Regions from separate parts of the Mesorhizobium sp. M2A.F.Ca.ET.043.05.1.1 genome, predicted to be linked through region 1. Evidence: riboswitches for the same ligand, from Rfam matches in the RefSeq annotation. Region 1 holds a riboswitch; the other holds the start of a gene.
The links. A riboswitch is a leader RNA that binds a small molecule or an ion and turns the genes downstream of it on or off. The one in region 1 is predicted to bind S-adenosylmethionine.
Positions count from the first base shown of each region.

Region 2: linked by a shared signal. The riboswitch ahead of EJ069_RS20070 (O-succinylhomoserine sulfhydrylase) and the one ahead of EJ069_RS29890 (homoserine O-acetyltransferase) in region 1 are both predicted to bind S-adenosylmethionine.

Region 1 covers NZ_CP034446.1:6,192,243-6,207,977, reverse strand. The annotation lists gene EJ069_RS29940 (pyridoxamine 5'-phosphate oxidase family protein) at 1-191, opposite strand, end outside; gene EJ069_RS29935 (LysR family transcriptional regulator) at 293-1,195, shown strand; gene EJ069_RS29930 (1-acyl-sn-glycerol-3-phosphate acyltransferase) at 1,336-2,130, shown strand; gene EJ069_RS29925 (LysE family transporter) at 2,135-2,752, opposite strand; gene EJ069_RS29920 (aldo/keto reductase) at 2,849-3,796, opposite strand; partial or broken gene EJ069_RS29915 (gamma-glutamylcyclotransferase) at 3,970-4,505, opposite strand; gene EJ069_RS29910 (DUF2125 domain-containing protein) at 4,623-5,621, shown strand; gene EJ069_RS29905 (sugar kinase) at 5,629-6,564, shown strand; gene EJ069_RS29900 (prephenate/arogenate dehydrogenase family protein) at 6,890-7,825, opposite strand; gene hisC (histidinol-phosphate transaminase) at 7,831-8,934, opposite strand; SAM riboswitch at 9,081-9,158, shown strand; gene EJ069_RS29890 (homoserine O-acetyltransferase) at 9,255-10,424, shown strand; gene metW (methionine biosynthesis protein MetW) at 10,421-11,035, shown strand; gene EJ069_RS29880 (glycosyltransferase family A protein) at 11,256-12,224, shown strand; gene EJ069_RS29875 (DUF1194 domain-containing protein) at 12,241-13,041, opposite strand; gene EJ069_RS29870 (ABC transporter ATP-binding protein/permease) at 13,100-14,923, opposite strand; gene EJ069_RS29865 (methyltransferase domain-containing protein) at 15,025-15,735, opposite strand, start outside.
Region 2 covers NZ_CP034446.1:4,114,873-4,130,607, reverse strand. The annotation lists gene EJ069_RS20095 (aspartate aminotransferase family protein) at 1-734, shown strand, start outside; gene argF (ornithine carbamoyltransferase) at 751-1,662, shown strand; gene EJ069_RS20085 (Hsp33 family molecular chaperone) at 1,786-2,817, shown strand; gene apaG (Co2+/Mg2+ efflux protein ApaG) at 3,059-3,451, opposite strand; gene EJ069_RS20075 (ceramide glucosyltransferase) at 3,728-4,870, shown strand; gene EJ069_RS20070 (O-succinylhomoserine sulfhydrylase) at 4,906-6,096, opposite strand; SAM riboswitch at 6,153-6,230, opposite strand; gene EJ069_RS20065 (2'-deoxycytidine 5'-triphosphate deaminase) at 6,347-7,441, shown strand; partial or broken gene EJ069_RS20060 (IS110 family transposase) at 7,756-8,785, opposite strand; partial or broken gene EJ069_RS20055 (GIY-YIG nuclease family protein) at 8,987-9,271, shown strand; gene EJ069_RS20050 (IS110 family transposase) at 9,442-10,464, shown strand; gene araD1 (AraD1 family protein) at 10,747-11,742, opposite strand; gene mmsB (multiple monosaccharide ABC transporter permease) at 11,944-13,236, opposite strand; gene mmsA (multiple monosaccharide ABC transporter ATP-binding protein) at 13,233-14,768, opposite strand; gene chvE (multiple monosaccharide ABC transporter substrate-binding protein) at 14,956-15,735, opposite strand, start outside.

The DNA of each region.
Region 1 (15,735 bases):
TGCCCATCGGCGTTGGCCGTCGCCAGGAACGCGCTGGTCTGCGCTTCGATGAAGGCGGCAAGGTCCGGCGTGATCGTGGCCCGCCAGCCGCCGCGCTGCTCGACGCGCGCATAGGAATCGCGCGATCCCTTGCGCGACTGGATGGCCTTGACGGTCGGCGTGAAAGCGACGTCGCTGGTGAATTCATTCATGCTCGCGTTCCTTGGACAGGATTCCACGTCAAATAGTCCCTTCCGAAAAGCGGATGTAGATGGCATAGCTGCAACCTATCCTTCCAGATTTCGGAAGAATGATGGATCGCCTCGACGCCATGTCCCTGTTCGTCGCCACGGTGGAGGCCGGCAGCCTTTCCGCCGCCGCCAGGCGCGCTGGCGTGCCGCTGGCAACCGTCAGCAGAAAACTCTCCGAGCTGGAGAAGCACCTGGGGACGCGCCTGCTCAACCGCTCGACGCGGCGCCTGACGCTGACCAACGCCGGCCAATCCTATCTTGACGCCTGCCGCCGCATCCTCGCCGAGGTGAATGAGGCCGAGCGTACCGCTGCCGGCGAATATTCGAGCCCGACAGGCGAGTTGGTCATCACGGCACCGGTCGTCTTCGGCCGCCTGCATGTGCTGCCCGTGATCACCGGTTTTCTCGCCGTCTATCCGCAGGTGGACGTCCGCCTGACCTTGTCGGACCGGATCACCCAGCTGGTCGAGGAGCATATCGATCTGGCCCTGCGCATCGGAGAGCTGCCGGATTCGGCCATGGTCGCGATCCGCGTCGGCTCGATCCGCCGCATCGTCTGCGCAAGTCCGGCTTACCTTGCCTCGCATGGCACGCCGGAGAAACCATCTGAGCTTGCGGGTCACAGCTGCGTCACCTTCGAGGGCCTTGCCTCTCCCGCGACATGGAGCTTCGGAGCGGGCAAGACGGAAACCACGATCCCGGTCCGCTCGCGCCTGCAAGTCAACACCGCCGAGGCGGCGATCGATGCCGCCATCGCCGGGCTTGGCCTGACGAAAGTGCTCTCCTACCAGGCGGATACTGCCGTGCGCGCCGGCGCGCTGCGTGTGGTGCTGGAGCCGTTCGAGCCGCCGCCCTGGCCGGTAAGCCTCGTCCATGCCGGCCAGGGCCGGCTGCCGGTGAAATTGCGCGCGTTCCTCGATTTCGCGGCGCCGCGCCTCAAGGAGCGGCTGGCGCGGTCATTGTAAGCAATTCCAGGAAAAGTGCCTTGCGGTTTTCCGTCCGGAATTGCGGCAAAGCAAGAGTGGCCGGCGTTTCGAGCATGGCGGCGTTTCCTTTTTGCCGCCGCTTGGTGTAACCAACGCACACTTCCTCACGGGCCCCTTGCATGCTCATCATCCGCTCGCTGGCGTTCAACCTCGTCTTCTATCTCAGCCTGATCGTCCAGATGATCTTCTGGACGCCTTTCTATTTCCTGGCGCCGCGCCACCGTGCCTGGTTCGTGCCGAAATTCTGGTCGCGGACCTCGATGTGGCTCTATGACAAGATCGCCGCGACCAAGAGCGAGATCACGGGCGTCGAGAACCTGCCGGAGGGGTCCTTCATCCTGGCGCCGAAGCATCAGTCCTTCTGGGATGCGATCGCGTTCTTCCCCTATCTCGACGACGCGCTCTACATCCTGAAACGCGAGCTGACCTGGATCCCTTTCTTCGGCTGGTACATCATGAAGATGCGCATGATCCCGGTCGACCGCGGCAGTCGTTCGAAAGCGCTGAAGGCGGTAGTCGTCGCGACCAGGCAGGAGATGGACCGCAATCCGCGCCAACTGATCATCTATCCCGAAGGCACGCGCCGCCCGCCGGGCGCCGAGCCGTCCTACAAATACGGCATCGTCGAGATCTACACCCAGCTAGGTGTCCCCGTGGTGCCGGTCGCCCATGTCGCCGGCCTCTACTGGCCGCGCCGCAAGTTCCTGCGCTATCCGGGCACCATCAAGGCCCGCTTCCTGCCGCCGATCCCGCCAGGGCTCGGCAAGGAGGAATTCATGCAGCGGCTGATCGGCGAGACGGAAGCCGCCTGCGACCAGATGCTAGTCGAGGCCGCGCAGGCGCCGAACCCGCCGCCCATGCCGCCGACGGCGCTGAAGCGGCTGGCGGAGCTCGGCGTAGCCGCCAAGGGCTGATCGGCTACCGCAGCGCCGCGAGCAGCGTCGTCAGCACCAGCGTCGCGGCAAACACCAGATTGATGATCCGCGACGCCAGCGGATGGCGCAGCAAACGCGCGAAAGCCGTTCCTGCGAGCAGCCACACGACGTGGATGGCGACGATCATCGCGGCAAGCACCAGCAGCCTGGTGGAAGCGCCCAGCGCATCGGCCTGCGAGGCTGCGCCGGCGAACACGGCAGCGATCGCCACATAGGCCTTCGGGTTGGCGACGGCGAGCATGACGCCGCCGAGAAAATCGGGCTTCGTCGCCGTGCTCCCGCGCTCGGCCAATGGCGGCGCGGTCGCTATCTTGAAGGCGAGATAAAGGATGTAGGCGGCCGAAAGGATCGCCAGCACCGGCGCCACTCCCGGCACCGAGGTCAGTAGGCCGAAAATCCCGGCCGCCACCGCCAGAAGCACGGCGATCGTGCCGAGCACGACGCCCGCGGTGTAACCCAGCGAAGGGCGCAGGCCGAAAGCAGCGCCAACGGCGGTCACGCTGATCGTCGCCGGTCCTGGACTGCCCATAACGACCGTCGCGGCCACAACAAGCGCCAGCACTTGCTGCCAGGATGCATCGCCCAGACCACTGCCAGCCATGCCGAACCCTCCTCCTGCCACGATGCAAGAGGATTTAGGAGGGACCGTCACGGGCGTCTTGGATGATCGTGCGAGGCGCGCCAAGGCGTGTTGAGATTATGAGCTGGCGCGGTCCAGCGCCGCCACATCGTCGGCCGAAAGCGTGAGCGACGCGGCGCGGATCAGGCTGTCCATCTGGGCCGGCGTCGTGGCGCTGGCGATCGGCGCGGTGATGCCTGGACGCGCGATGATCCAGGCCAGCGCCACTTCCGCCTGCTTGGCCGAATGGCGTTCGGCCACGGCATCGAGCGCGGAAAGGATGCGCATGCCGCGCTCGTTGAGGTAGCCGGCCACACCCTCGCCGCGTGCGCTTTGCCCGAGATCGGCCTTGCTGCGGTATTTGCCGCTCAAAAATCCCTTGGCCAGGCTGAAATAGGTGATGACGCCGATATCCTCTGCCTTGCAGAGATCGAGCAGCGGTCCGTCGAGCGACGAGCGATCGTACAAATTGTATTCAGGCTGCAGCACCTCGTAACGCGGCAGGCTGCGCAGGCTGGCCACATCGAGCGCGGCACGCAACTGGCCGGCATCGAGGTTGGAGCAGCCCGGATAGCGGATCTTGCCCTTTTCGAGCAGCCGCTGATAGGCGCCGAGCGTCTCCTCATAAGGCGTGGCCGGGTCCGGCCAGTGCGACAAATAGAGGTCGATGACATCGACCTGCAGCCGTTTGAGCGATGCCTCGATCGCCTTTTCGATATAAGCGGCGGAGAGGTCGCGCTTACCCTGGCCCATGTCGGAGCCGACCTTGGTGATGACGACCACCTTGTCGCGGTTGCCGCGGCTCTTCATCCAATTGCCGATGATGGTTTCCGACTCGCCGCCCTTGTTGCCGGGAACCCAGCGCGAATAGGCATCGGCCGTATCGATGGCGTTCAGGCCCGCCCCGACGAACCGGTCGAGCAGATCGAAGGAGGTCTTCTCGTCGGCGGTCCAACCGAAGACGTTGCCGCCCAGGACCAGCGGCGCGATGGAAAGGTCGGTGCGACCGAGACGACGTTTCTGCAAGACTGATCTCCGTGATGCTGGAACGGGCCTGACGCCCAGGGATGGGATGCCGCTAAGCTAGGTCGTGGCCGGCCGAGGTCAAAGGCATGGTTTTGCTTTTTGATCGGACCAGAGCGATTCCAGCAAAAGTGCGTCGCGGTTTTGCGTCAGGAATTGCGTAAACAAAAAGCACTTCACGAAGACGAGACCTGGCGGCCCACCTCTTCCAGCCAGTGATCGCGGATACCGAGCGCCTCGAGATGCTCGAGCGTGCTCAAGACATAATCCTCATTCCGGCCCGACTGGCCGACGGCGCCGCGAACGATCTTTGCCGCGTGATCGGCATCAAGCGCGCCGGCATATTGTTCATGCCGCCGGTCGACGGTGTAGGCGACCGCCTCGACCGAAACGCCCTCTCCTTTCCCGTCCCTGCCCAGTCGGACATTGAGCATGCGTTCGAGATAGACGCTGGTCACCAGCTCTCGCTCGCGCAGGTAGGAAAGCACCTCGTCGCGCAGATTGCCGGGGACGCGGTAGGCGAGGCCGATGCAGGAGCCGCCCCGGTCGAGGCCGAGCACCAGACCCGGCCTTGCGCGGTGCCGCGATGCACGAAGGAGTAGACGCACAGCGAGCGGCGGTAGCCGTAAAGCCTGGCGCGGCGCGTCTCGACATGGGCGAATCCGGGCCGCCAGATCAGCGACCCATAGCCAAAAACCCAAAAATCGCCCATATCGCCAAGCCTGATCGCATTCGAGTGAACGACGCCGCACCGATAAGGTGCTTCTTCTGCCCCCGCTTGTTTGCGTGAAGCAAACGCCTGCACGCCGGGGTTAACGAGAGCCGCAGCATGACGTCAAGTGACGAGCGATCGCCCAAATCCCGCCGCCGGCTGCTTTGGCTCGCGGCGTTCGTCGTCGTGCTGTTCGCCATCTACAGCGGCGGCTGGTTCTATCTCGCCGAAAGGCTCAAGACCGAGGCCGACCAGGCGGTGGCGCGGCTAGGCAGCAAGGGCATCGCCGCCGGCTGCGCCAACCTTACCGTCAGCGGCTATCCGATGAGCTTCACGGTCTCCTGCGACAACATCGCCTATGAGGACGACGCCCGGAAAGTCGCTGCGTCTACCGGGAGCTTCAACGCCGTCGCTGGCATCACTGGTCTCTTGTCGCCGGTCGCCGATCTGCGCGGGCCGCTGCGCACGATCGCGCCCGGCATGCCGCCGCTCTGGATCGACTGGGACCAGCTGCACGCCAATGTCAAAGTGTGGTGGCCGCTGCCGCGCAGTGTCTCGCTGCAGGCCGAAGGCCTGAACGGCCAGACCGACCCGCAGGACGACACGGATCCGATGCAGCTGTTTAGCGCCGGCAAGGCGGCCGGGCAATTGCAGCCGGCCGGCCAGGACATCAACTATGTCGGCAGCTTCGGCGATCTGGAGATCAATGCGGACGCTATCGAGGGACGCGTACTGCCGGCGCTGGACGGCAGCGGCGATGTGACGCTGAAGAATGGCGTGGCGTTGATCGCGGCCCCGCCCAAAAGCCTGCGCGGCCAGTCGATCGACATTACCAAACTCGACCTGTCATCGGGAACCGCGCGCATCACCGTATCAGGACCGGTCTCCGTCGATGCGGAAGGGCTGGTCGACGGGGACCTGATGATCAAACTCAAGGACCCGAAAGCGGTGGCGGCCATCCTCGCCGGTGCCGTTCCCGAGCATAAAAGCGAAATCGAGCAGGGTTTTGCCGCCTTGGCGATGCTCGGGAAGGAACCGTCGATGCCGCTGAAGATCGTCAAGGGTAAGGCTTCGCTCGGCTTCATTCCGCTCGGCAAGATCAAGCCGCTCGAGTAACACGACGATGGCGAAGCCGGTCAGACTGCTCAGCGTCGGCGCCTTCACCCTCGACACCATTCTCCGAGTCGAGACGCTGCCCGCGCATCAGGGCAAGTTCATCGCCAGCGACGGCGTCCAGATCGCTTCCGGCATGGCGACGAGCGCCGCCTGCGCCGCGCATCGCCTCGGCGCCGAGGTCTCGCTATGGGCAAGCGCGGGCGACGATCCGGTCGGCGACCAGCTGATCGCCGACATCAAGGCCGAAGGCATCGACTGCAGCCTTATCCGCCGGGTTCCCGGCGCGCGTTCGGCGCTGGCCGCGATCGTGGTCGATGCGCATGGCGAGCGCATCATCGTCCCCTTCTACGACAAGAAGGCGCAGGCCGATCCTGAAACGCTGCCGCTCGCCGACCTCTCCGGCTTCGACGCCCTTCTGGTCGATGTCCGCTGGCCGGGCGCCGCGGCGCTCGCCTTGAGCGCGGCCAGATCGATCGGCCGTCCGGCGATCCTGGATGCCGATACAGCACCCGTCGAGGTGCTGGGGCGGCTTCTGCCGTTGGCCTCGCATATCGTCGCGTCCGAGCCTGCGGCGCGCATCGTCTGCGGCCATGCGCTCGACCCGGAAAGCGCTTGCGCCGACCTCGCCTCGCGCACCGATGCCTTTGTCGCGGTGACCGGCGGCGCCGCTGGAACCTGGTGGCACGACCGGGCGACCAGACGCGTGCGCCATGTCGAGGCGCCGAAGGTCAAGGCGGTGGATACGCTCGCCGCCGGCGACGTTTTCCACGGCGCCTTTGCCGTCGGCCTCGCCGAGGCCATGCCGATGGAAGAGGCCCTGCGCTTCGCCAGCGCCGCAGCCGCGCTCAAATGCCTGCGTTTCGGCGGCAGGCTGGGCGCGCCGGACAGAGCCGAGACGCTCGCCATGATGGCGGCGCACTGGCCGCCATCGGAACAAGGGTAGCACGCAATCGGCACCAACGCTGGGGATTGGCCGAAGCCGCTCAACCTCGTCATTCCAGGGCGGAGCAGCCGCGAAGCGGCGTCGCGTAGACCCTGGAATCCATTCCGTGATCTGAGCCGTGGAGTGCAACGGAGCAGAATTCTGCAGCGCGGCAGCGCTCGGAAGTCACGGAATGGATCCTCGGGTCTGGGCGCGTCGCTTCGCTCCTTGCTCCGCCCGTGGATGACGATCGCGATGGCTGTCTCGGCCAATCTCCAGCGCCTGTCATCTGCCAAGGCTGACCGAACCGACAGGTCAAATCCACGCCAGAGAACGAGGGAAAAGCCTACGGCTTGGCCGGATGCTCTATCGCCTGCCGGCCAAAATCCGGCACATCGATATCCTGGCCGGCCTCGATGATCGAGCGGCGGATGGCGCGGGTGCGGGTGAAGAGATCGAACAGCTTTTCGCCGTCGCCCCAGCGGATCGCCCGCTGCAGCGAGGCCAGATCCTCCGAGAACCGCGCCAGCATCTCCAGGATCGCGTCTTTGTTGTGCAGGCAAACATCCCGCCACATGGTCGGGTCGGAGGCGGCAAGGCGGGTGAAATCGCGAAAACCGGAGGCGGAATATTTGATGACTTCGCTCTTGGTCACCGCTTCCAGGTCGTCTGCCGTGCCGACGATATTGTAGGCGATGATGTGCGGCAGATGTGAAACGATCGCGAGCGTCATGTCGTGATGCTGCGGGTCCATCGAGTCGATGTTGGAGCCACAGCGCCGCCAGAACTCCGAAAGCGTCTCGAGCGCGGCGGGATCGGTGCCCGGGAGCGGCGTGAAGATGCACCAGCGGTTCTCGAAGAGATCGGCAAAGCCCGCATCGGGTCCGGACTTTTCCGTGCCGGCGAGCGGATGTCCGGGAATGAAGTGTACGCCTTCCGGCACGTGCGGCTCGATCTGCGCGATGACGGAAGCCTTGGTCGAGCCGACATCGGTGAGGATGGCGCCCTTCTTCAGCGCCGGCGCGATCTCGGCCGCGACCTCGCCGGACGAGCCGACCGGGACCGAGACGATGATGAGATCGGCATCGCGCACCGCTTCTTTTGCCTCCGTCGTATAGGAATCGCCAAGGCCCAACTCCTCGGCGCGCTTCAGCGTCGATGCGCTGCGCGTCGCGATGGCGATATGACGCGCCAGGTCTTCACGGCGGATGACGCGGGCGAGCGATGAGCCGATCAGGCCGATGCCGACCAGCGCTATTTTCTCGAACATCGGTGATGCCATGGTGTCTAGCTTTTCAGGAAGGTCTTCAGCGCGTCAATGACGCCGCGGTTGGCTTCCTCGGTGCCGACGCTCATGCGCAGCGCGTTGGGGAAACCGTAGCCGGTGACGCGGCGCAGGATATAGCCGCGTGCGCTCAGATAATCGTCCGCGGCCGCCGCCGAATGTTTCTTGTCGTCGGGAAAATGGATCAGCACGAAATTGCCGACGCTGGGCGTGACGCGCAGGCCGAGCCCGATGAGCTCCGCGCTGAGCCATCCCAGCCATTTCTCGTTATGCGTCACGCTGCGCTCGATATGGGCACGGTCGCGGATGGAGGCAATGCCGGCCTCGATCGCGGTGGCATTGACGTTGAATGGGCCGCGAATACGGTTGATGGCATCGACGATATGCGCCGGCCCGTACATCCAGCCCACGCGCGCGCCGCCAAGGCCGAGCTTGGAGAAGGTGCGCGTCATCACCACGTTCTCGGCGCTGCCGGCAAGCTCGATGCCGGCTTCATAGTCGTTGCGCCGCACATATTCGGCGTAAGCTGCATCAAGCACCAGAAGCACATTCTTGGGCAGGCCGGCATGCAGCCGCCGCACCTCGCTGAACGGCAGGTAGGTGCCGGTCGGGTTGTTCGGATTGGCAAGGAACACGATACGCGTCTTGGGCGTGACCGCGGCGAGGATCGCGTCGACATCGGCGCGCTCGTCGGTTTCCTTGACCGCGACAGGCTTGGCGCCCGCCGCCTGGATGTAGATCTTGTAGACCATGAAGGCGTGTTCGGTGAACACGGCCTCGTCGCCCGGCGCGAGATAGGTCTGCGCCAGGAGACCCAGGATCTCGTCGGAGCCGTTGGAGCAGATGATGTTCGCCGGGTTCAGTCCATGCACCTCGGCGATCGCCTCGCGCAGCCGCCGCGCCGTGCCGTCGGGATAGACGTCGAGCTTCGCCGCCACCTCGCGCGCGGCCTCGATCGCCTTCGGCGAGGGCCCCAGCGGATTTTCGTTCGACGACAGCTTGTAGACTTTCGTCACGCCGGCCGGCGCGGTGCTTTTTCCCGGCACATAGGCCTCGATGTCCATGATGCCCGCGCGGGGCGTCGGACGGGGCTGATCCTGCTTCATGTCACAAATCCGTCGAGAGGGCCTCAAGGCCGCAGCGGAAATACAGGCCACGGGCTGCAATGTCGAGTGCTGGCGCTTGCGCCAGCCCCTGTCAGCATGGAGGCTACCCCCGTTGACGAACAGCGGCTCCGGTCCTAGAAGGTCAGCCAGACTTCCGTGGTGATTTGGCCGGTCGGCTTGCAGCCACGTTAAACAACTCGCTAAAGGGCCGTTTGCAACCTGTAACCGGCTTTGCGACGGCAAGCCGGTTTTTTGTTGTCCGCCGCCGGCCGGACAGCGCGTCGTGTCGAGACAGATGCGGGACAGGATCGAGGACGGACATGGCCGCTCAGCGCGCTGCAAGAACCAACGACGAGGCCGATCATCCGTCGAGCCCGGTGCTGCAGTTCGGCCCCGACAAGCCGCTGAAGCTCGACGCCGGCACGCTGCTCTCGCCTTTCCAGATCGCCTATCAGACCTACGGCAGCTTGAACGACGCGCGCTCCAACGCCATTCTCGTCTGCCATGCCCTGACTGGCGACCAGCACGTCGCCAACACCAATCCGGTGACCGGCAAGCCGGGCTGGTGGGAAGTGCTGATCGGCCCCGGCAGGATCATCGACACCAACCGCTTTTTCGTCATCTGCGCAAACGTCATCGGCGGCTGCCTCGGCTCGACCGGCCCGGCCTCGACCAATCCGGCGACCGGCAAGCCTTACGGCCTCGACCTGCCTATCATCACAATACGCGACATGGTGCGCGCGCAGGCGATGCTGGTCGATCATTTCGGCATCGAAAAGCTGTTTTGCGTGCTCGGCGGCTCGATGGGCGGCATGCAGGTGCTGGAATGGGCGGCGAGCTATCCGGAGCGGGTCTTCTCGGCGCTGCCGATCGCCACCGGCGCCCGCCATTCCTCGCAGAACATCGCCTTCCACGAGGTCGGCCGGCAGGCGGTCATGGCCGATCCGGACTGGCATGGCGGCAAATATCTCGAGTTCGGCAAGCGGCCGGAAAAGGGGCTCGCCGTCGCGCGCATGGCCGCCCACATCACCTATCTTTCGGAAGCCGCGCTCCACCGCAAGTTCGGCCGCAACCTGCAGGACCGCGAGGCGCTCACCTTCGGCTTCGACGCCGATTTCCAGATCGAAAGCTATCTGCGCCACCAGGGCATGACCTTCGTCGACCGCTTCGACGCCAATTCCTATCTCTATCTGACCCGCGCGATGGACTATTTCGACCTTGCCGCCGATCACGGCGGGCGCCTCGCCGATGCCTTCGCCGGCACCAGGACGCGCTTCTGCCTGGTTTCCTTCACCAGCGACTGGCTGTTCCCGACCGAAGAGAGCCGCTCGATCGTGCATGCCTTGAACGCGGCGGGCGCTTCCGTCTCCTTCGTCGAGATCGAGACCGACCGCGGCCACGACGCTTTCCTGCTCGACGAGCCGGAGCTGTTCGCGGCCATCAACGGCTTCATCGGTTCGGCAGCACGCGCAAGGGGGCTCAGCCTATGAGCGTCAACCGCGCCCAGCGTGTCGACCTCGAAGTCGTCACCGATCTCATTCCGGCCAAGTCGCGCGTCCTCGACGTCGGCTCGGGCGACGGCGTGCTTCTGGAACTGCTGCAGGAGACCAAGCAGGTCGATGGCCGCGGGCTGGAACTGTCGCAGCGCGGCGTCAACGAATGCGTGGCGCGCGGGCTCTCCGTCATCCAGGGCGACGCCGACACGGATCTGAAATTCTATGCCGACAAGGGCTTCGACTTCGTCGTGCTGTCGCAGACGCTGCAGGCGACGCGCAACCCGAAGGTGGTGCTCGACGAGCTGCTTCGGATCGGCAACCGCGCCATCGTCTCTTTCCCGAATTTCGGCCATTGGCGCGTGCGCTTCTCGCTGCTGATCAAGGGCAGGATGCCGGTCACCAAGGACCTGCCCTATTCCTGGTACGACACGCCCAATATCCACTTCTGCACCATCCGCGACTTCGTCAACCTGTGCGAAGAGCTTGGCGCGACCGTCGAGAAGGCGACCGCGCTCGACGCCAACGGCCAGAAGATCGGCCTGTCGATGCCGTGGTGGTTCTGGAACTTCTTCGGCCAGCAAGCGGTGTTTCTGCTCAGGCGCTGACGCCGCGCGATCGGTTCCATGCGCGCATGATTCTCACCGCCGGCTTTGCCGGCGGACGGCCTCCGCGGGCCGGAAGGCCGATTGTGTTGCCATCAAACCGCAACGTTGCGGAAAAAGCCCCATTTCGCATTTCTCGGCCGGCTCGGCGTGACACACAGGTGGCTTTTTTGTAGCGTCGACCGCAAATCACAGGTGGGATAAGAACATAGCCATCAAACCCATCCGACACGCGCCAGATCCGACCGGCAATGGCAGTCCGACGTCGAACCAGGACGTTCCGCTGATCTCAGTGATCACGCCGACCCACAACCGGCGCAGTCAGGTCGTACGTGCGGTGAAAAGCGTTCTGGCGCAGACACTTACCCGCTTCGAGCACATCGTGGTCGACGACGGTTCGACCGACGGGACGGCCGCCGCGCTGGCCGAGATCCGCGACCCGAGGCTGATCTATGTCGGCGCCAAATGGCGCGGCGCCAATGCCGCCCGCAACGCGGGTATCGAGCGTGCGCGGGCGCCCGTGGTGACCTTCCTCGATTCGGACGACGTCTATCTGCCGGACCGGCTGGAGCGGACGCTGGCGCGCTTCGACCAGAATCCCTCGCTCGAAGTCCTGATCAGCTCGTTCCTGTCGCTGAAGGGCAGCCGCAGCACCAAATGCATCAACCGCGAAACCTTTCTTGATAAAAGCGCGCTGCAGCGCGCCCTGGTCTCGCAGACTATTTTCATCGCCGGCTCGGCAATCACCGCCAGGCACGAATCGCTGCTGGCGATCGGCGGCTATGACAGCGACATCACGCGCATGCAGGATCTCGACCTTCTGCTGCGCTTTGCCCGCCGCGGCGGCGCCCAGCTGTCCGAAGACATCGACTGGAAGAAGTACAATTCGGAGAACTCGATCTCCCGCCGGCGCGACGGCTATGTCGCGGCCTATGCCAACCTGATCGACAAGCATCCCTATATCGCCGACCGCTATCCCGATGTCCCGCCCTTTATGATCGCTCGCCAGATCATCGCCGACACATTGAAGGGCCGGCTGCAGGAGGCCTTTTCCGGCTATCTCGCCAATCGTTCGTCCAAGGCGCTCGGCTATTCGCTGCCGAAGCTCCTGCGCGGCTATGTCGTCGGCCGGCGCTGGCGCCGCGATTGCTATGACGAGTTCCGCGCCAAATACGGCGCCCGGGCGGTCTGACGCGGCTGCAAGACAGCTATCGGTCGAGTTCCGGAAAATAGGGATCGGAAAAGCGCTGCCGGAGGCGCTCGCCCAGCAGGCAATCGACGGGCGCCGCATCCTGGACGCGAATGGATCTGGCGTCGGTGAGGCCGCTCACCTCCTGGATCAGCTTGCGGCGGATGGCGGTCGAGAATTCGGACGCCGCATAGATCGGCAGCACGAAGGAACCGTCTCCTCCGGTCACGCAATCGGCATAGTATAGGTCGAGGCGGCTGACGCTCGGCGACGGCCTGATGAGAATCGGCAGGCCGTTGATGACGATACCCTCGGCAACGGCGGCATCGCGGATCGCGGCGACAGGCCGTCCGGTATTGTTGGGGCCATCGCCCGATATGTCGATGACCCGGCGGGGCGCCGAAAAGGCGCTTTTCTCCAGAAGCCCTGCGCCGAAGCCGAGAGCGCCCGAGATCGAGGTGCCGCGAAAGCTGCGGAACGGCCGCGCGGCAATTCTGTCGGCGAAGGCGTTGGCGCTGTCCTCGCCGTCAATGACCTGCCAGGCGATGACGCCGTCGTCGCGCACCACCCCTGCCCATTCGAAATAGGCCAGCGCGATGCGCCCGTTCGTCCCCGAACGCACCGCGTTGATGAAATCGCGATGGCGCAGCGCCTCGACATAACCGGCGCGCTGCAGCGCGAACTCGTCCTCATCCATCGACTGCGAGATGTCGACGGCGAGCACGAGTTCCACATCGACCGGCGTGCCGCCGTCAGGCACGGGCAACGAAGCCGCCTCGGCGCAGGCGAAACAGGCAAGCAGGCTGAGCATCTCGAGCATGGCTGCAGGCGTTCTGTCGACGCCGGCGATTCTTCCCGGCGATCGCGGCAAAATAAAGCTATTTCTTGCGGTGCGCCGCCTGGGGCGGCGGCTCGATCGCTCCGGCGCGGACGCGCGCCGGCTTGAGCGCCGGGCCGCAGACGTCCTTGACGATGGTGAAGGCCCTCGGGAAGAACTGGTTGTTGTGCAGGCCGCGCCCGATATTGAGGATTGCTGCATCCGGGAGTCTGGCCTGCAGCATCGCCAGCACGCGCCGCAGCGTCGCGCCGTCCAACGTGTCCAGCGCCTCGTCGATGATGACCCATTTCGGCTTCCGCAGCGCCAGCCGCGCAAAAGCCAGCAGGCGCTGCTCGTCGTCCGCCAGCTCACGCTCCCAGCGCGCCGAGCGGTCGAGCTGGGACGACAGGCGCTCCAGCCCGACCTCGCCGAGCACGGCCTTGATCTCGGCGTCGTCGATCTTGACGCCTTCGGCGTGGTTCAGCACATCGCGCAGCGAACCGAGCGGGAAATAGGGCGTGCGCGGTACGAAGAACGGCTTCTCCCCGTCGGGCATGCCAATGCGGCCCCCTCCCCAGGGCCACAGGCCGGCAAGGGCGCGGAAGAACAGCGTCTTGCCGGCGCGCGGATCGCCGGTGATCATGACATGCTCGCCCGGATGGACTTCGACGCTCGTCTCGGCAAGCCTGGTGCAGCCGTCGGGCGAGGCGACTTCGAGCTCGTCGAATGTCAGCTTGCCGTCCGGATTCTCGCCGACCTCGATTCGCTTTTCCTTGTCGTGCAGGATGTCCGTTTCGCCAAGCGCGATGCGGAAGTCGGCGACGCGCATCAGCGTTGCCCGCCAGTCAGCGATGGCGCCGATATTGTTGATGAACCAGCGCAGCGAGGAATTCACCTGGTTGAAGGCGCCCACCGCCATCATTAACCCGCCGAAGCTGATGTCGCCCGCGAAATAGACGGGCGCGGCCACCAGGATTGGGGCTACCACGGTGATCCAGCCATAGGCATCGGTGACCCAGGAAAGGTTGATCTGGGCGCTGTAGATACGCCGCATGGCGCCAAGCACGGTGCCAAGGTCGAGCTCGAGCTGGCGCCTGGCATCGGCCTCGCCATGGGCCAGAGCGATCGCATCGACATTCTCGTTGACCCGGACCATCGAGGAGCGCAGCTCCGCCTCGCGGGTGTAGCGGTCGCTGTTGAAGCGTATCAGCGGCCGGCCCACCAGCCAGCTCAGCCAGGACGCGATGCCGGCATAGAGGACCGCAGCCCAGACCATGTAGCCCGGTATGGTGAGCGAATGGCCGCCGATATGGAAGACGAAGCCGGAAGAGAGCTGCCAGAGCACGCCGATGAAGGACGCCAGCAGGATGAAGGACTGCAATAGGCCGACGCCAAGGTCGGTCGACAGATCCGACAGATGGGCGGCATCCTGCTGCATGCGCTGATCGGGATTGACGCCGATGGCGCCGGCATGGGCGAGCCGGAAGGCCCGGGCCGGCGCCATCCATTCATCGATGAGGTCGAGCGTCAGCGCCTCGCGCAGCCTCAGCCGGATCATCTGGTTGAGCCACGTCTGGCCGATATTGAGCACCAGCAGGCTGCCGGCGATTTCCACAAAGATCATCAGTTGGTGCAGGAAGCCCCCGAGGTCGCGCCGCGCCAGCGCATCGTAGAAAGGCTGGTTCCATCGGTTGAGCAGAACCTGCCCGATCGATGTCGCGATGATGACGGCGACGATGCCGACGCTGACCCAGGCAAGCGGCCGGCGCACCGGCGAGGTCTTCAGCGCCATGCGTATCGTGGCCAGCTGGTCGGAAAGGCTGCTGGTCTCGATCGAGAACGCGGCCTGCTCGGCGCCTGGCTTGTAGTCCATTTGGTCAGCCATAAAGGAAATCCCTGATTTCGGGCGCGATCAACGGAGCCGCGCCGCGAAGCTTTCCCTCAGATAGGGTGGCGATGGGGGTAAAGGACAAGGCGCGACACCGATCACGAACGCGTCACTCGTCGGGCGGCGACGTCCGCCGCCTTGCGCCCGAGCCGCGTCGCGCCCTGGGGCGAGAAGACCGGCACGAAGACGCGGCGCGAGGCGCGCTGGGCGACCGGCACGCCCTGGTAGAGCCGTTTCTGCGCCTCGACGACGATGACGCCCGAAAAGATCGGCCAGAATCGGCGGCCGGCCCGCTCCAGCACATTGTGGAACCGCATCAGGAAACGCCGCGGCGACGGCGGGAAGAACAGCGCATCGCTCCACGTCGCCGGGGTGAAATTCGCCTCGCGCAGCAACTCGGTCAGCTGGCCGCGCGAGAACGGCCGGCCGTTGCCGAAGGGCGTGTGCTCGAAGCGCGCCCAGACGCCGCGCCTGTTGGGCACGACGATGACGACTCTGCCCGCCGGCGACAGCACGCGCCAGATTTCGTTCAGCGTCTCGCGCGGGTTTTCGGCGTGCTCGAGCGAATGCACCAGGAGCACGCGATCAATGCAGGAATCGACCAGCGGCAGTTCCTCGTCGAAGACCAGCGCCGTTGCCGTCGGTCCCGACGCCGGCCACACCACCGCGCCCTGCGTTGCCGGCATGAAAGCGAAGACACGCTCGGCATCGGTGCCGAAGCGTTCCAGCCATGGCAGCGTGTAGCCGAGGCCGACCAGCCGCTCGTTGGGGACGGTTGCCCAGATGGACGACAGCGCCATGGTGATCGA
Region 2 (15,735 bases), 2.1 Mb from region 1:
GCTTCGACCAGGTTGCATTCGACGACATCGATGCCGCGGAAAAGGCGATCACGGCGGAGACCGCGGCCATCCTGATCGAGCCCGTGCAGGGCGAGGGCGGCATACGCCCGGTGCCGACGCAGTCCTTGAAACGGCTGCGGCAGCTCTGCGACCAGCACGGCCTGCTTCTGATCTTCGACGAGGTCCAGTGCGGCATCGGCCGCACCGGCAAGCTGTTCGCGCATGAATGGGCCGGCGTCACGCCCGACCTGATGGCGATCGCCAAGGGCATCGGCGGCGGCTTCCCGTTGGGCGCCTGCCTCGCCACGGACGAGGCGGCGACCGGCATGACCGCCGGCGTGCACGGCACCACCTTCGGCGGCAATCCGCTAGCGATGGCGGTCGGCAACGCCGTGCTCGACGTGGTGCTGGCCGACGGCTTCCTCGAGGACGTGCAGCGCAAGGCGCTGCTCCTGAAGCAGGGCCTTGCGGCGGTCGCGGACGAATTTCCCGAGGTCATCGAAGGCATCAGGGGAACCGGCCTGATGCTCGGCCTGAAATGCGCCATGCCCAACACCAAGGTGAACATGGCGCTGCGCGACCAGCACCTGCTTGCCGTGCCGGCGGGCGACAACGTGATTCGCCTCCTGCCGCCGCTCACCGTCACCGACGAGGAGATCGGCGAGGCGCTGAAGCGCATCCGCGGCGGCGCCAAGGGCCTGACCGACGCGATAGCGGCCGAAGCCGCGAAATAAGTTCTGGAACCTGCCGATGAGCGTCCGCCACTTCACCGATCTATCCGCCGTTTCGGCGGGCGACCTGCGCATCATGCTGGACGACGCGATCGCGCGAAAGACCAGGCTCAAGGCGGGTGAGCGCTCAAAACCGCTCGACGGCAAGGTGCTGGCCATGATCTTCGACAAGCCGTCGACGCGCACGCGCGTGTCCTTCGATGTCGGCATGCGCCAGCTCGGCGGCGAGACGATCATGCTGACCGGCACCGAGATGCAGCTCGGACGCTCGGAGACAATCGCCGACACGGCGAAAGTGCTGTCGCGCTATGTCGACGCCATCATGATCCGCACCACCTCGCACGACCGGCTGATCGAGCTCACCGAGAACGCCACGGTTCCGGTCATCAACGGGCTGACCAACGATACGCATCCCTGCCAGCTCATGGCCGACATCATGACCTTCGAGGAGCATCGCGGCCCGGTGGCCGGCAAGACCTTTGCCTGGACCGGCGACGGCAACAATGTGCTGCACTCGCTGCTCGAAGCCTCGGCCCGGTTCCGTTTCAACTTGAATGTCGCGGTGCCGGAAGGCAGCGAGCCTTTCGAGAAATATGTCGATTGGTCGAAAGCCAATGGCGGCAAGGTCCGGTTTGCCAAATCCGCCGAGGAAGCCGTCGACCAGGCCGATTGCGTCGTCACCGACAGCTGGGTCTCGATGGGCCAGGAGCACCGCGCTCGCGGCCACAACGTCTTCCTGCCCTATCAGGTCAACGCGGCGCTTATGGCCAAGGCCAAGCCCGATGCGTTGTTCATGCACTGCCTGCCGGCGCATCGCGGCGAAGAGGTCACCGACGAGGTGATCGACGGGCCGCATTCGGTGGTCTTCGATGAGGCCGAGAACCGGCTGCACGCCCAGAAGGCGGTGCTGGCCTGGTGCCTGGGCGCTTGAGAAGGGCGGACCTGACCGCTTCCGGCCAGATTGGGGTCAACTTGATCTGGGGACAGGTGATGCCTATTTGCGGGCCATCACGTAAATTGAACGCGCTTCGACGCATGCGGCTCATCGGGTTGCATGGCTGCGCCCCGGAGTTTTGTCATGTTGGAAACCCAGACCTTGGCTGAGCATAAACCCCAACTCGGTGAATTCGGCTTCGCCGGCGACGACCACGTCGTGCCTTACGAGGTCGCGCCGCTCGATGTGCGCGGCCGCACCGTGCAGCTCGGGCCGATGCTCGACGCTATTTTGAGCCGCCACAATTATCCCGAGCCCGTCGCCCGCCTGCTGGCGGAAGCCTGCGTGCTCACCGTGCTGCTCGGCACATCGCTTAAATTCGAAGGCAAGTTCATCCTGCAGACCCGCACCGATGGGCCGGTCGACATGCTGGTGGCCGATTTCACCACGCCGCAGGCCTTGCGTGCCTATGCTCGCTTCGACGCCGACCGGCTGCAGGCGCTGACCGACGCCGGCGAGACCTCGCAGCAGGCTCTGCTCGGCAACGGCGTGTTGGCTTTGACCATCGACCAGGGCGCGCACACGCAGCGCTACCAGGGCATCGTCCAGCTCGACGGCACCTCGCTGGAGGACGCCGCGCGCACCTATTTCCGCCAGTCGGAGCAGATCCCGACCGATATTAAGATGTCGGTCGCCAAGCTGGTCACGCCCGGCCCGGCCGGCGCGCGCGAGCAGTGGCGGGCCGGCGGCATCCTGGCGCAGTTCCTGCCTCAGGCGCCGGAGCGCATGCGCATTCCCGATATTTCGGGCGGCGACGGCGACGACCGCGAGCTGACGGACCACCCGGCCGACAATTCCTGGCAGGAATTGCTGGCGCTGCTCGGCACCATCGAGCCGACCGAGCTGATCGACCCCACGGTCGGCGCCGAGCGGCTGCTCTACCGGCTGTTCCACGAGCACGGCGTGCGCGTCTTCCGCAGCGTGCCCGTCGACGACCAGTGCTCCTGCTCGCGCGAGAAGATCCACGGCATCCTCCAAGGCTTCTCGGCTGAGGAGATCAAGGACTCGACCGAGGAGGGCGGCATCCACGTCGCCTGCGAGTTCTGCTCGACGCAATACGACTTCGACCCGGCAGAGTTCGCGGTGGAGTAAGAAAGCTCCGGTTCCTCGCCCCACGAAGTGGGGAGAGGTGGCCCGGCGAAGCCGGGACGGAGAGGGGTCTTTGGCATAGCTGGTAACCCGCTGTCCAAAGACGCCTGAGCGCATATCTCGTGTTCGCTCCCGCGCCAATCCCTCCGCGGAGATTTGGCCTCGCGTAGGTCGTCCCCCTCTCCGTCCCGGCTTCGCCGGGACACCTCTCCCCAGCTTTGCGGGGGTGAGGAACCCAAGTTCTCTAATTCACCGTCCGCCTTGTCCCCGGCATGTCGAGCGAAAACGCCGGAATGGCGATGTCGAACGTCTCGCCGCGGCCGTTGCGCATCGTGTAGTGGCCGACCATGATGCCCGACGGTGTCGAGAGCGGGCAGCCTGACGTGTATTGATAGCTGTCGCCGGGATTGAGCTCCGGCTGGTCGCCGACGACGCCGGCGCCGCGCACCTCCTCGACACGGCCCTGGCCGTCGGTGATGTGCCAGTAGCGCGACAGAAGCTGCACGAAATCGTCGGAGCGGTTGTCGATTGTCACCTGATAGCCCCAGACATAGCGGTTCTCCGACGGATCGGATCTGTCCTCCAGATAGAAGGGTCTGACCAGCACTTCGATGTTGCGCGTCACTGCGCGATACATGGGCCACTCCGGTTGCCACGGCGGAACATTTCGTCGCGCTTCCCTGTTGGACGCGCAGCGCCGACCATTCTGCCAGCCTTGTAGCGCACGTGGCGAAAAACAATGTCATTTAAGTGACACATGACAATGTTGGTGTGCACAAACCGTGCCGGGCGACTCGGGCGCTCTGTGACTGATGAAACAGCCGCATGCGGCCAAGAGCAATTCCAGGAAAAGTGTGAGCGGTTTTCCGTCCGGAATTGCGTGAAAACAAAGAGATAGGGTGACCAGATCTCGATGGAACTGACTACCGCAGCCGGCCTGGCTTCGTCAGCCCTTCTTCTCTCGAACCTCGCCAGCATCCTGCTAGCCGCGTCGCGGCTGAAACGAAGACATGTCATTGCGCCGCCCGTCGGCGCGCAGCCGGTCTCGATCATCGTTCCTTCGCGCGGCGTCGAGCCGTTCACGCAGGAGACCCTTCAGCGCGCCTTCTCGCTCGACTGGCCGCGCTATGAGCTGATCTTCTGCGTCGCGCATGCCGAGGACCCGGTGGTGAGGCTCATCGATGCGGCGATCGCGCGCCACCCGAAGCTTCCGGCGCGGTTGTTGATCGGCGACGACCATATCAGCGCCAATCCCAAGCTCAACAACTGCGTCAAGGGCTGGCAGGCGGCGCGGCACGATTGGGTCGTCCTCGCCGATTCCAACGTGATGATGCCGAGGGACTATGTCCAGCAACTGATGGCGGCATGGCGCCCGGATACCGGCCTCGTCTGCTCGACGCCGATCGGTTCGCGGCCGGACGGCTTTTGGGCCGAAGTCGAATGCGCCTTCCTCAACACGCTGCAGGCGCGCTGGCAATATGCCGGCGAGGCGCTCGGCCTCGGCTTCGCCCAGGGCAAGAGCATGCTGTGGAACAAGCCGATGCTGGACGCCAATGGCGGCATCCAGGCCTTGGCCGCCGAGATCGCCGAGGACGCGGCCGCCACCAAGCTGGTCAACAGCCTGGGCCTGCGCGTCAACCTCGTCGCCTCGCCCTTCGAGCAGCCGCTCGGCCAGCGCAGCTTCGCCGAGATATGGTCGCGACAGACGCGCTGGGCGCGGCTGCGGCGGGTGACGTTCCCGCTGTTCTTCGCGCCCGAGATTCTGACCGGCGCGGCGGTGCCGCTGCTGCTGGCGCTGATTGCCGCGGCAAGCGCCGGCGTCAGCCTGCCCACCACGGCTTTGTGCGTGCTGGCGATCGCCTACCTGCCGGAATGCCTGCTGGCCTTGGCCAAGGGCTGGTACCTGTCGCCGCGCAGCGTCACGGCGATGATCATGCGTGATGCCATGCTGCCCGCCATCTGGGCGCGCGCCTGGTTCGGCGGCGCCGTCGAATGGCGCGGCAATGCGATGACCATCCGCACCCGCGAGCTGACAGAACTCGAGGAGATCGCCTGAACCGTCTGAGGCGATCTCCCACGGTATTTTCCGGCTTATTTTGCCGCCTTCAGCGCCTGCTCGACGTCCTCCAGCAGATCGTCGGTGTCCTCCAGGCCGACCGAGAGCCTGAGCGTGCCGGGACCGATGCCGAGCTCGGCACGTGCCTCGTCGCTCAGGTTCTTGTGCGTCGTCGTCGCCGGATGGGTGATCAGGCTCTTGGCGTCGCCGAGGTTGTTCGAGATCAGCACGATGTCGAGCGCGTTCTGGAAGGCGAAGGCCGCCTGCTTGCCGCCCTTGACGTCAAGGCAGATCAATGTCGAGCCGCCCGACATCTGCTTCCTGACGATATCGGCCTGCGGATGGTCGGCGCGGCCTGGATAGATGACGCGCGCGATCTCCGGCCGTCCGGCCAGGAAATCGGCGATCCTGCCGGCGCTTTCGGTCTGCTGGCGCACGCGAAGCGGCAGCGTCTCCAGCCCCTTGAGCAGCGTCCAGGCGTTGAAGGGCGAGAGGCTGGGGCCGGTGTGGCGGAAATAGTCGTGCAGGTTCTCGTCGATCCATTTCTTGTCCGACAGGATGACGCCGCCGAGACAGCGGCCCTGGCCGTCTATGTGCTTGGTCGCCGAATAGACGACGATGTGAGCGCCGAGCTGCAGCGGCTTCTGCTGCAGCGGCGTGGCGAAGACATTGTCGACGATCACGCGCGCGCCGATCGAATTGGCGAGCTTGGCGACAGCGGCGATGTCGACCACCTCCAGCGTCGGATTGGTCGGGCTTTCCAGGAAGAACAGCTTGGTGTTCGGCCTGACCGCCTTTTCCCAATTGGCGATGTCGGTGCCGTCGATAAGCGTCGCCTGGATGCCGTAACGCGGCGCCAGCGTCTCCACCACCCACCGACAGGAACCGAACAGCGCGCGCGCCGCAACGATGTGGTCGCCGGCTTTCACGCTGCAGAGCAGGGCAGCGGAAACTGCGGCCATGCCGGAGGCGGTGGCGCGGGCATCCTCGGCGCCTTCCAGCGCGCACATGCGCTTTTCGAACATGTCGACGGTCGGGTTGGCGTAGCGCGAATAGATGAAGCCCGGCTCCTCGCCCTTGAAGCGGGCCTCCGCCGCCTGCGCCGTCTCGTAGACATAGCCTTGGGTGAGATACATCGCCTCTGCGGTCTCGCCGTACTGGGAACGCAGCGTTCCGCCATGCACGAGTGCCGTTTGAGGTTTCCAGTTGCGCTTCTTGGTGCTCATAGCCCTGCTTCCAGACACAAAAAAACCGGCCGCGAAGTCGCAACCGGTCCATATAGCCTTGCGGCTCGACGGTCCTTTAGCGACTTGTTTAACGTGGCTGCAAGCCGACCGGCCAAATCACCACGGGATAACGACCCTTTAAATGAGCGCCGCGCTTGCGTCAATTGCCGGCTTCATTAAGAGGTTTGTACCAGCCGGACGGCAAGAGCCTGCTTAGGTCCTCGCCCGGCCTTGTGAACGGAGCCAGCCTTTGCGGCAGACAGGCATTCTTCCGGATCAGGACATCGCGGCGCTGTTCAAGGCGAACGCGCTTAAGTCGCCGCGCGCGCTGGACACCAACCAGATCCAGCCGGCCAGCCTCGATCTCAGGCTCGGCGACAAGGCCTATCGCGTGCGCGCCTCCTTCCTGCCGGGGCCCGATCATCTGGTCTCCGACAAGCTCGAACGGCTGAAGCTGCACGAGATAGACCTCACCGGCGGCGCGGTGCTGGAAACCGGCTGCGTCTATATCGTGCCTTTGCTGGAAAGCCTGGCATTGCCGACCGAGGTTTCGGCCTCGGCCAATCCGAAGAGTTCGACCGGCCGCCTCGACATCTTCACGCGGGTCATGACCGATCGCGGCCATGAGTTCGACAAGATCGCCGCCGGCTATCACGGGCCGCTCTATCTCGAAGTCAGCCCGCGCACCTTCCCGATCGTCGTGCGCGCCGGCTCGCGCCTGTCGCAGATCCGTTTCCGCATCGGCAATGCCGTGCTTTCGGAGAGCGAGCTGCGCGACCTTCACCGCGCCGAGATGCTGGTCGCCACTGAGCCACCCAACATTTCCGGCGGCGGCATCGCGCTCTCCATCGACCTCGACGGCGACAAGGACGGGCTTGTCGGCTACCGCGGCAAGCACCACACCGGCCTGGTCGACGTCGACAAGCGCGCCGCGCAGGATGTCGTCGATTTCTGGGAGCCGATCTATAAGAGCGGCGCCGGCGAGATCGTGCTCGACCCTGACGAATTCTATATCCTGGTCAGCCGCGAGGCGGTGCACGTGCCGCCGCTCTACGCCGCCGAGATGACGCCCTTCGACCCGCTGGTCGGCGAGTTCCGCGTCCACTATGCCGGCTTCTTCGATCCGGGCTTCGGCCACTCCGCCGCCGGCGGCAGCGGCAGCCGCGCCGTGCTCGAAGTGCGCAGCCACGAAGTGCCTTTCATCCTCGATCACGGCCAGATCGTTGGCCGCCTCGTCTACGAGCACATGCTGAAGCGTCCGCAGGCGCTCTACGGCACCGATCTCGGCTCGAACTATCAGGCGCAGGGCCTGAAGCTTTCCAAGCATTTCAGGGCCGCGCGCTGAGGTCCAAGGGAGAGATGTCCGGCAGGACAGAGGGCGCAAACGGACGCCATCCATCCCTTCGTCATGTATGGACGGCCCTCTTGGGCAAGAGGCAAAATGACGACGACGGCGTAAGTCTGGAGCGGTCATGTATTCGGCCTTTAGTGCGGTCGATTTCGATGACCGCTGACCAACAAGGGTTACGCGGATCGGTTCCAATCATTCTAGCGCGCTTGGTGTCGCGATGACGATGGCGGATTTTCCCGACCCAGGTCCTGACCATTTTGCCGTGCTGCCTTTTTGCTCCTTACGCTGTTAAGGGACCTCGATTGCGGCTAGGCCACAGCCGGTGCCCTGTATTGTTGTCCCGATTGCAGCATTGCCCAGATGATGCGGGCGGTCTTGGCCGCCTGCGCCACGACGGCGACCTTGACCGGCCGCCTGGCCAGCAGGCCGCGTATCCAGGGCGAGCCTCTGTCGGGCTTGGCCCTGACCTGACGCAGCCAGGAACTGGCGCCGAGAATGAGCAACCTGCGCAGGTCCTTGTCGCCGGCACGGCTTATATGGCCTGTCGGCCTGTGCTTGCCGCCGGTGTCATGGGTCTTGCGGGTCAGACCCAGCCAGGCTGCGAAGTCCCTGGCCGAGGCGAACTGGCGACCGTCGCCGATGGCTGCGACGGTCGCATGCGCGATGATCGGGCCGACGCTCGGGATCGTCGTCAGCCGCAAAGCTGCCCGCTGCTGCCTGACCTGAGCCAGGATCTGCTTGTCCAGCTTGCCGATCTCGCCATCGAGCGCCCGCCATTGCCCGGCCAGCGGCACCAGGCAGATCAACAGCGCCGCTGGGATGGCTTCATCGGCCGCCTCGACGCGCCGCAGCAGGGTCTCGATGCCCGCCGCCCCTTTGGCACTTGTCTGTCCCATCTCATAGAGCAGGCCACGCATGGCGTTGGCCAGTTGCGTGCGCTGGCGCACCAGAAGGTCGCGTGTGCGGTGCAGCGCCCGGGCCCATTGCTGCTCGACCGACTTGATCGGCACGAAGCGCATGTCGGGCCGGCTCACCGCCTCGCAACAGCCGTGCGCGTCGCGGGCAGCGGGCATCGTTCTTGTTGCGCGGAACATAGGGCTTCACATAGGCCGGTGGCATCAGCTTGACGTCATGGCCGAGCGCGCTGAGCGTGCGGGCCCAATGATGAGCCGAGCCGCAGGCCTCCATGCCGATCAGCGCCGGCGGCTGCGCGGCGAAGAACTTCTCCACCTGCGCGCGGCGCAGCTGCCGCTGCACCACCACGCGCCCGGCAGCATCCACGCCGTGCACCTGAAACACATTCTTGGCCAAATCGATTCCAAATCTGATAGCTTGCATGACGGACGGTCTCCTCCTCTGGGGTTGATCACAGCCCAGTTTGGCACATTCGATGCCGCAAGGGGCCGTCCACCCATCATTCTAGGGCGGAGCAAGGAGCGAAGCGACGCGCGCAGACCCTAGAATCCATGCCGTGACATTGGCCGTAGAATGCAGCCGTCCAGAATAGCTGCCGACAACTGCACCAGCTAAGATCACCACATGACCGGCTACGTCTACATGACCGCAAGCCAGAAAGGCGGCACGATTTATATCGGTGTCACCAGCGATCTTGCTCGCCGGATGCCAGAGCACAAGACCGGCCAAGGCTCCAGCTTCACCAGCCGTTACGGCGTGCAGCGTCTCGTCTGGTACGAGGAGTATTTCGACATCGCCGACGCCATCCAGCGTGAGACGTCATTGAAGCGTTGGCCACGCCAATGGAAAATCGAACTCATCGAAAAAACCAATCCAGAGTGGTTCGAGCTGTTTCGCGGAATTGGGTGGTGGGCGTTCTGCACCGCGGCAGCGCTCGTGCGTAACGGCATGGATTCTAGGGTCTGCGCGCGTCGCTTCGCTCCTTGCTCCGCCCTAGAATGATGGGTGGACGGCCCCTTGCGGCATCGAATGTGCCAAACTGGGCTGTGATTAACTCCAGCGGAAGGAGACCGTCCGTCATGCAAGCTATCAGATTTGGAATCGATTTGGCCAAGAATGTGTTTCAGGTGCACGGCGTGGATGCTGCCGGGCGCGTGGTGGTGCAGCGGCAGCTGCGCCGCGCGCAGGTGGAGAAGTTCTTCGCCGCGCAGCCGCCGGCGCTGATCGGCATGGAGGCCTGCGGCTCGGCTCATCATTGGGCCCGCACGCTCAGCGCGCTCGGCCATGACGTCAAGCTGATGCCACCGGCCTATGTGAAGCCCTATGTTCAGCGCAACAAGAACGATGCCCGCGACGCGCACGGCTGTTGCGAGGCGGTGAGCCGGCCCGACATGCGCTTCGTGCCGATCAAGTCGGTCGAGCAGCAATGGGCCCGGGCGCTGCACCGCACACGCGACCTTCTGGTGCGCCAGCGCACGCAACTGGCCAACGCCATGCGTGGCCTGCTCTATGAGATGGGACAGACAAGTGCCAAAGGGGCGGCGGGCATCGAGACCCTGCTGCGGCGCGTCGAGGCGGCCGATGAAGCCATCCCAGCGGCGCTGTTGATCTGCCTGGTGCCGCTGGCCGGGCAATGGCGGGCGCTGGATGGCGAGATCGGCAAGCTGGACAAGCAGATCCTGGCTCAGGTCAGGCAGCAGCGGGCAGCTTTGCGGCTGACGACGATCCCGAGCGTCGGCCCGATCATCGCGCATGCGACCGTCGCAGCCATCGGCGACGGTCGCCAGTTCGCCTCGGCCAGGGACTTCGCAGCCTGGCTGGGCCTGACCCGCAAGACCCATGACACCGGCGGCAAGCACAGGCCGACAGGCCATATAAGCCGTGCCGGCGACAAGGACCTGCGCAGGTTGCTCATTCTCGGCGCCAGTTCCTGGCTGCGTCAGGTCAGGGCCAAGCCCGACAGAGGCTCGCCCTGGATACGCGGCCTGCTGGCCAGGCGGCCGGTCAAGGTCGCCGTCGTGGCGCAGGCGGCCAAGACCGCCCGCATCATCTGGGCAATGCTGCAATCGGGACAACAATACAGGGCACCGGCTGTGGCCTAGCCGCAATCGAGGCCCTTAACAGCGTAAGGAGCAAAAAGGCAGCACGGCAAAATGGTCAGGACCTGGGTCGGGAAAATCCGCCATCGTCATCGCGACACCAAGCGCGCTAGAATGATTGGAACCGATCCGCGTAACCCTTGTTGGTCAGCGGTCATCGAAATCGACCGCACTAAAGGCCGAATACATGACCGCTCCAGACTTACGCCGTCGTCGTCATTTTGCCTCTTGCCCAAGAGGGGCCGTCCATACATGACGAAGGCATGCTGCGAAACACGCCCTGTCCTACAGCGCCTTCACCGCCACCTTCACCGGCTTTTCGATCTCCAGCGGATTGCGCAGCGGCAGGCCGAAATCCGGCGCCTCGATCTCGAACGTGTCGCCGGCCTCGGTCTTGATGCCGTCGGCGAAGGAGAGCGTCGCGGTGCCGAACATATGCACATGCACGTCGCCGGGCTGGCGGAAGGCCGAATATTTGAAGTGGTGGTGCTCGAGATTGGCGATGGTGTGCGACATGTTCGCTTCGCCCGACAGGAACGGCTTTTCCCACAAAAGCTTGCCGTCGCGCCAGATGCGCGATGCGCCGCGGATGTCGGCCGGCAGGTCGCCGATCAGGATCTCGGGGCCGAACGAGGCATTGCGCAGCTTGGAATGAGCGAGGAACAGATAGTTCACCCGCTCGGTGACATGATCGGAGAACTCGTTCGACAGCGTGAAGCCGACCCGGAACGGCGCGCCATCATCGCCGATGACATAGATGCCGGCGATCTCGGGCTCCTCGCCGCCGTCCTGCGCGAAGGCTGGCGACATCAGCGGCGCGCCGGGCGCCACCGCCATCGTGCCGTTGCCCTTGTAGAACCATTCCGGCTGCACGCCGACCTGGCCCTTGGCCGGCTTGCCGCCTGCGAGCCCCATGCGGAACATCTTCATGGAATCGGTGAGCTCCTCCTCGCCGCTCTCGTTGAGCTTCTTGTGCATGGAATCGCGAGTCGCCGCGGAGCCGAGATGCGTCAGCCCGGTGCCGGTGAGATGCAGATGCGCGGGATCGGGATGGTTGATCGGCGAGACCAGCCTGCCCCTCTTGTAGGCGGCATCGAGATCGACCGTCTCGCCATAGCCCTTGCGCTCGATCAGCACTTCGAGGCCGATGCCGGTGCGCGCGGCCTCCATCGCCAGCGAATAGACACTGCGCGCGCCATTGATGACCCTGGTCTTGCCGCCGCCGTTGCGGGCGACGACGCGGATCGTCTCGGCGTCGTCGAGGATCTGGGAGATCAGCATGTTCGAATCCTCTCTCATTTAGCGGCCGCCCGCGGGCAAGCCTTACCCGGCGCGGCGTGGAGCGATCCCCGCCGCGGTTGAAACTCTTCGTCCGGATTGCGTTCGCGAGCTCGGTCCTTGTGTGGACTTCTTGGTGCCGACGGGTTTGCCGGCAGCGTCGCGATCTGAAACCCGTATGCCTCCTGAACTTCGTTCCGGCCCTTAAGCCTTGTTCTTGTTGTAGACGTCGAAGATGACGGCGCCGAGCAGCACCAGGCCCTTGACCACCTGCTGCCAGTCGACATTGACGCCCATGATCGACATGCCGTTGTTCATCACGCCCATGATGAAGCCGCCGACCACGGCGCCGATCACCTGGCCGACGCCGCCCATTGCCGAGGCGCCGCCGATGAAGACGGCCGCGATGACGTCGAGCTCGCTGCCGAGGCCCGCGGCCGGCACGGCCTGGCCGAGGCGCGCTGCGATGATCAGGCCGCCGAGCGCCGACAGCACGCCCATGTTGATGAAGACCAGCAGCGTCAGCCTTTCGGTGTTGATGCCCGAGAGCTGCGCAGCCTTGGCGTTGCCGCCCATGGCGTAGATGCGGCGGCCGATGGTCATGCGCTTGGTGACGAAGACGAACAACGAGATGAGCACACCCATCACCAGGAGCACGACCGGCAGGCCCCTGTAGCTGGCGAACTGGAACACCAGGAACAGCGCCAGAGCGCTGCCGACCAGAGTCTTGATGACGAATAGCGGGAACGGCTCCGCCTCATAGCCGTGACGCTCGCGCTTGCGCCTCGTCCTGAAGCCGAAATAGGCGTAGGCGAGCACCGCGATCAGGCCGAGCACGATCGTCGTCATATGCAGCGTCAAGCCGCTGCCGACGATGGTCTTGCCGGCGGCATTGACCGTCGGCGGGATCAGCGTCAGCGGGCCGATCACGTCCGGGATGAAGCCCGAGCTCAGCGCCTTGAAGCTGTCCGGCAGCGGGCCGACCGACGAGCCGCCGCCGAGCAGCGCCTGGCAGATGCCGCGGAAGATCAGCATGCCGGCCAGCGTCACGATGAAGCTCGGTATCTTGTGATAGGCGATCCAGTAGCCTTGCGCCGCGCCGATCAGCGCGCCGACGATCAGGCAGACGATCGAGACCACCAGCGGATTCGAGAATATGCCGAGCGGCCAGATCACCATCATCATCGCGGCAAGCGCGCCGATGAAGCCTGCGACCGATCCCACGCTGAGGTCGATATAGCCGGCGACGATCACCAGGAGCATGCCCAGCGCCATCACGATGATGAACGAGTTCTGCTGCACCAGGTTCGAAAGGTTGACCGGTTTGAACAGCGTGCCCGACGTCGTGTACTGGAAGAACAGCATGATGACGATCAGCGCGATGATCAGGCCGTATTCGCGCAGGTTCGTCGTCAGCGCCGAGACGGCGATGCGCGGACCCTGCTTGACGTCTTCGGCTGTGCCGCTCTGCGGTGCGGGAGCGCTCTCTGTGCTCATGATGCTTTTTTTCCTTCTCCGCGAACGATGGCGCGCATGATTTTTTCCTGGCTGGCTTCGCTTGCCGCCATTTCGCCGACGATACGCCCTTCGTTCATCACATAGATGCGGTCGGTGATGCCGAGCAATTCGGGCATTTCCGACGAGATGACGATGATCGCTTTGCCCTCGGCGGCGAGGCGGGCGATGATCGTATAGATTTCGTACTTGGCGCCGACGTCAATGCCGCGGGTCGGCTCGTCGAGGATCAAGACTTCCGGATCGGCGAACAGCCATTTCGACAGCACCACCTTCTGCTGGTTGCCGCCCGAGAGGTTGCCGGTCAGCTGATAGACGCTGGAGGCGCGGATGTTGGTCTTCTTGCGGTAGTCGTTGGCGACGCTCATCTCGCGCATGTCGTCGATGACGCCGCGGCTGGAAACGCCGCCAAGATTGGCCAGCGTCACATTGTGCTTGATGTGGTCGATGAGGTTGAGGCCGTAGGTCTTGCGGTCCTCGGTGACATAGGCGATGCGGTTCTCCACCGCCTTGCTCACCGACGAGAGGTCGAGCGGTTTGCCGTGCAGCGACACCTCGCCGGTGATGTGCCGGCCGTAGGAGCGGCCGAACAGGCTCATCGCGAATTCCGTGCGGCCGGCGCCCATCAGCCCGGCAATGCCCACCACCTCGCCCTTGCGCACATTGAGGCTGACGTTCTTGATCACCTGCCGCTCGGGATGGATCGGGTGGTAGACCGACCAGTCCCTCACCTCGAAGATGACGTCGCCGATCTGCGGCTCGCGCGGCGGGTAGCGGTCGTCGAGCGAGCGGCCGACCATCGAGGTGATGATGCGGTCTTCCGAGATGTCCTTCCTCGGCAAGGTCTCGATGGTGCGCCCGTCTCGGATCACCGTGACCTTGTCGGCGACGCGGTTCACCTCGTTCAGCTTGTGCGAGATCAGGATCGAGGTCATGCCCTGGCGCTTGAACTCGAGCAGGAGGTCGAGCAGCGCCTGGCTGTCCTTCTCTGAGAGCGATGCGGTCGGCTCGTCCAGGATCAGGAGCTTCACTTCCTTGCTGAGCGCCTTGGCGATCTCGACCAGCTGCTGCTTGCCGACGCCGATATTGGTGATCAGCGTCTTGGGATCTTCCTTGAGCCCGACTTTCTTGAGCAGGGCGGCCGTGCGCGTCTCGTTGGCGTCCCAGTCGATGACGCCATAGCTGGCGTGCTCGTTGCCGAGAAAGATGTTTTCCGCGATCGACAGCATCGGCACCAGGGCGAGCTCCTGGTGGATGATGACGATGCCGATATGCTCGCTGTCGTGAATGCCCTTGAAATTGCATTCCTGGCCGCGAAAGATGATCTGGCCATCATAGGTCCCGGATGGGTAGACGCCCGACAGCACCTTCATCAGCGTCGACTTGCCGGCGCCGTTCTCGCCGACGATGGCGTGGATCTCACCTTCCTCGACGCTGAGATTGACGTTCGACAACGCCTTCACGCCGGGGAACGTCTTGGTGATGTCGCGCATCTCCAAAATCGTCGAGGCCATCGGGTCTGCTCCTTGGCGCACGCTTTCCATCATCGGAGAATGCCATGCGCGAAATCAAAATGCTGCGGCTGCCTTCGCACCGTGACGGCGCGCTGCGCTGCAGAAGCCGGCAAAAACAATACCGGGGTCGCTTCTGAACGAAAAGGGGGCCCTGCGGCCGCGCAGGACCCCTCGTTTTCAAGCCGGATTACTTCAGCTCTTCGGCCTTGATGTAGCCGGAGTCGACGACCAGCTTCTCGTAGTTCGACTTGTCGACCTCGACCGGCGTCAGGAGGATCGAGGGAACGACCTTGACATCGTTGTTGTAGGTCTTGGTGTCGAGGCCCTCGGGCTTGCCGCCCGAGAGCACCTTGTCGACCAGCTCCACGGTCGACTTGGCCAGCTCGCGGGTGTCCTTGAACACCGTCGAATACTGCTCGCCCGAGATGATCAGCTTGACCGAGGCGGTCTCGGCGTCCTGGCCGGTCACGATCGGCCAGGGCTGAGCGTCCGTGCCGTAGCCGACGGCGCGCAACGAGGCGGTGATGCCGCGCGAAAGGCCGTCATAAGGCGACAGAACGCCATCGACGCGGCTGCCGTCCGAGTAGTTGGCCGAAAGCAAATTGTCCATGCGCGCCTGGGCAGTGGCGGCGAGCCAGCGCAGCGTGCCGACCTTGTCCATGCCCATCTGGCCGGACTTGATCTTGATCGAGCCGTCATCGATCAGCGGCTGCAGGACCGACATCGCGCCGTTGTAGAAGAAGAAGGCGTTGTTGTCGTCCGGCGAGCCGCCGAAGAGTTCGACGTTCCAGGGCTTGGTGTTTGGGAAGCGCTCCTTGAGGCCCTTGACCAGGGAATTCGCCTGGATCACGCCGACGCCGAAATTGTCGAAGGTGGTGTAGTAGTCGACATTCGGGGTCTTCTTGATCAGGCGGTCATAGGCGACGGTGACCACGCCGGCATCATTGGCCTTCTGCAGCGCGTCCGC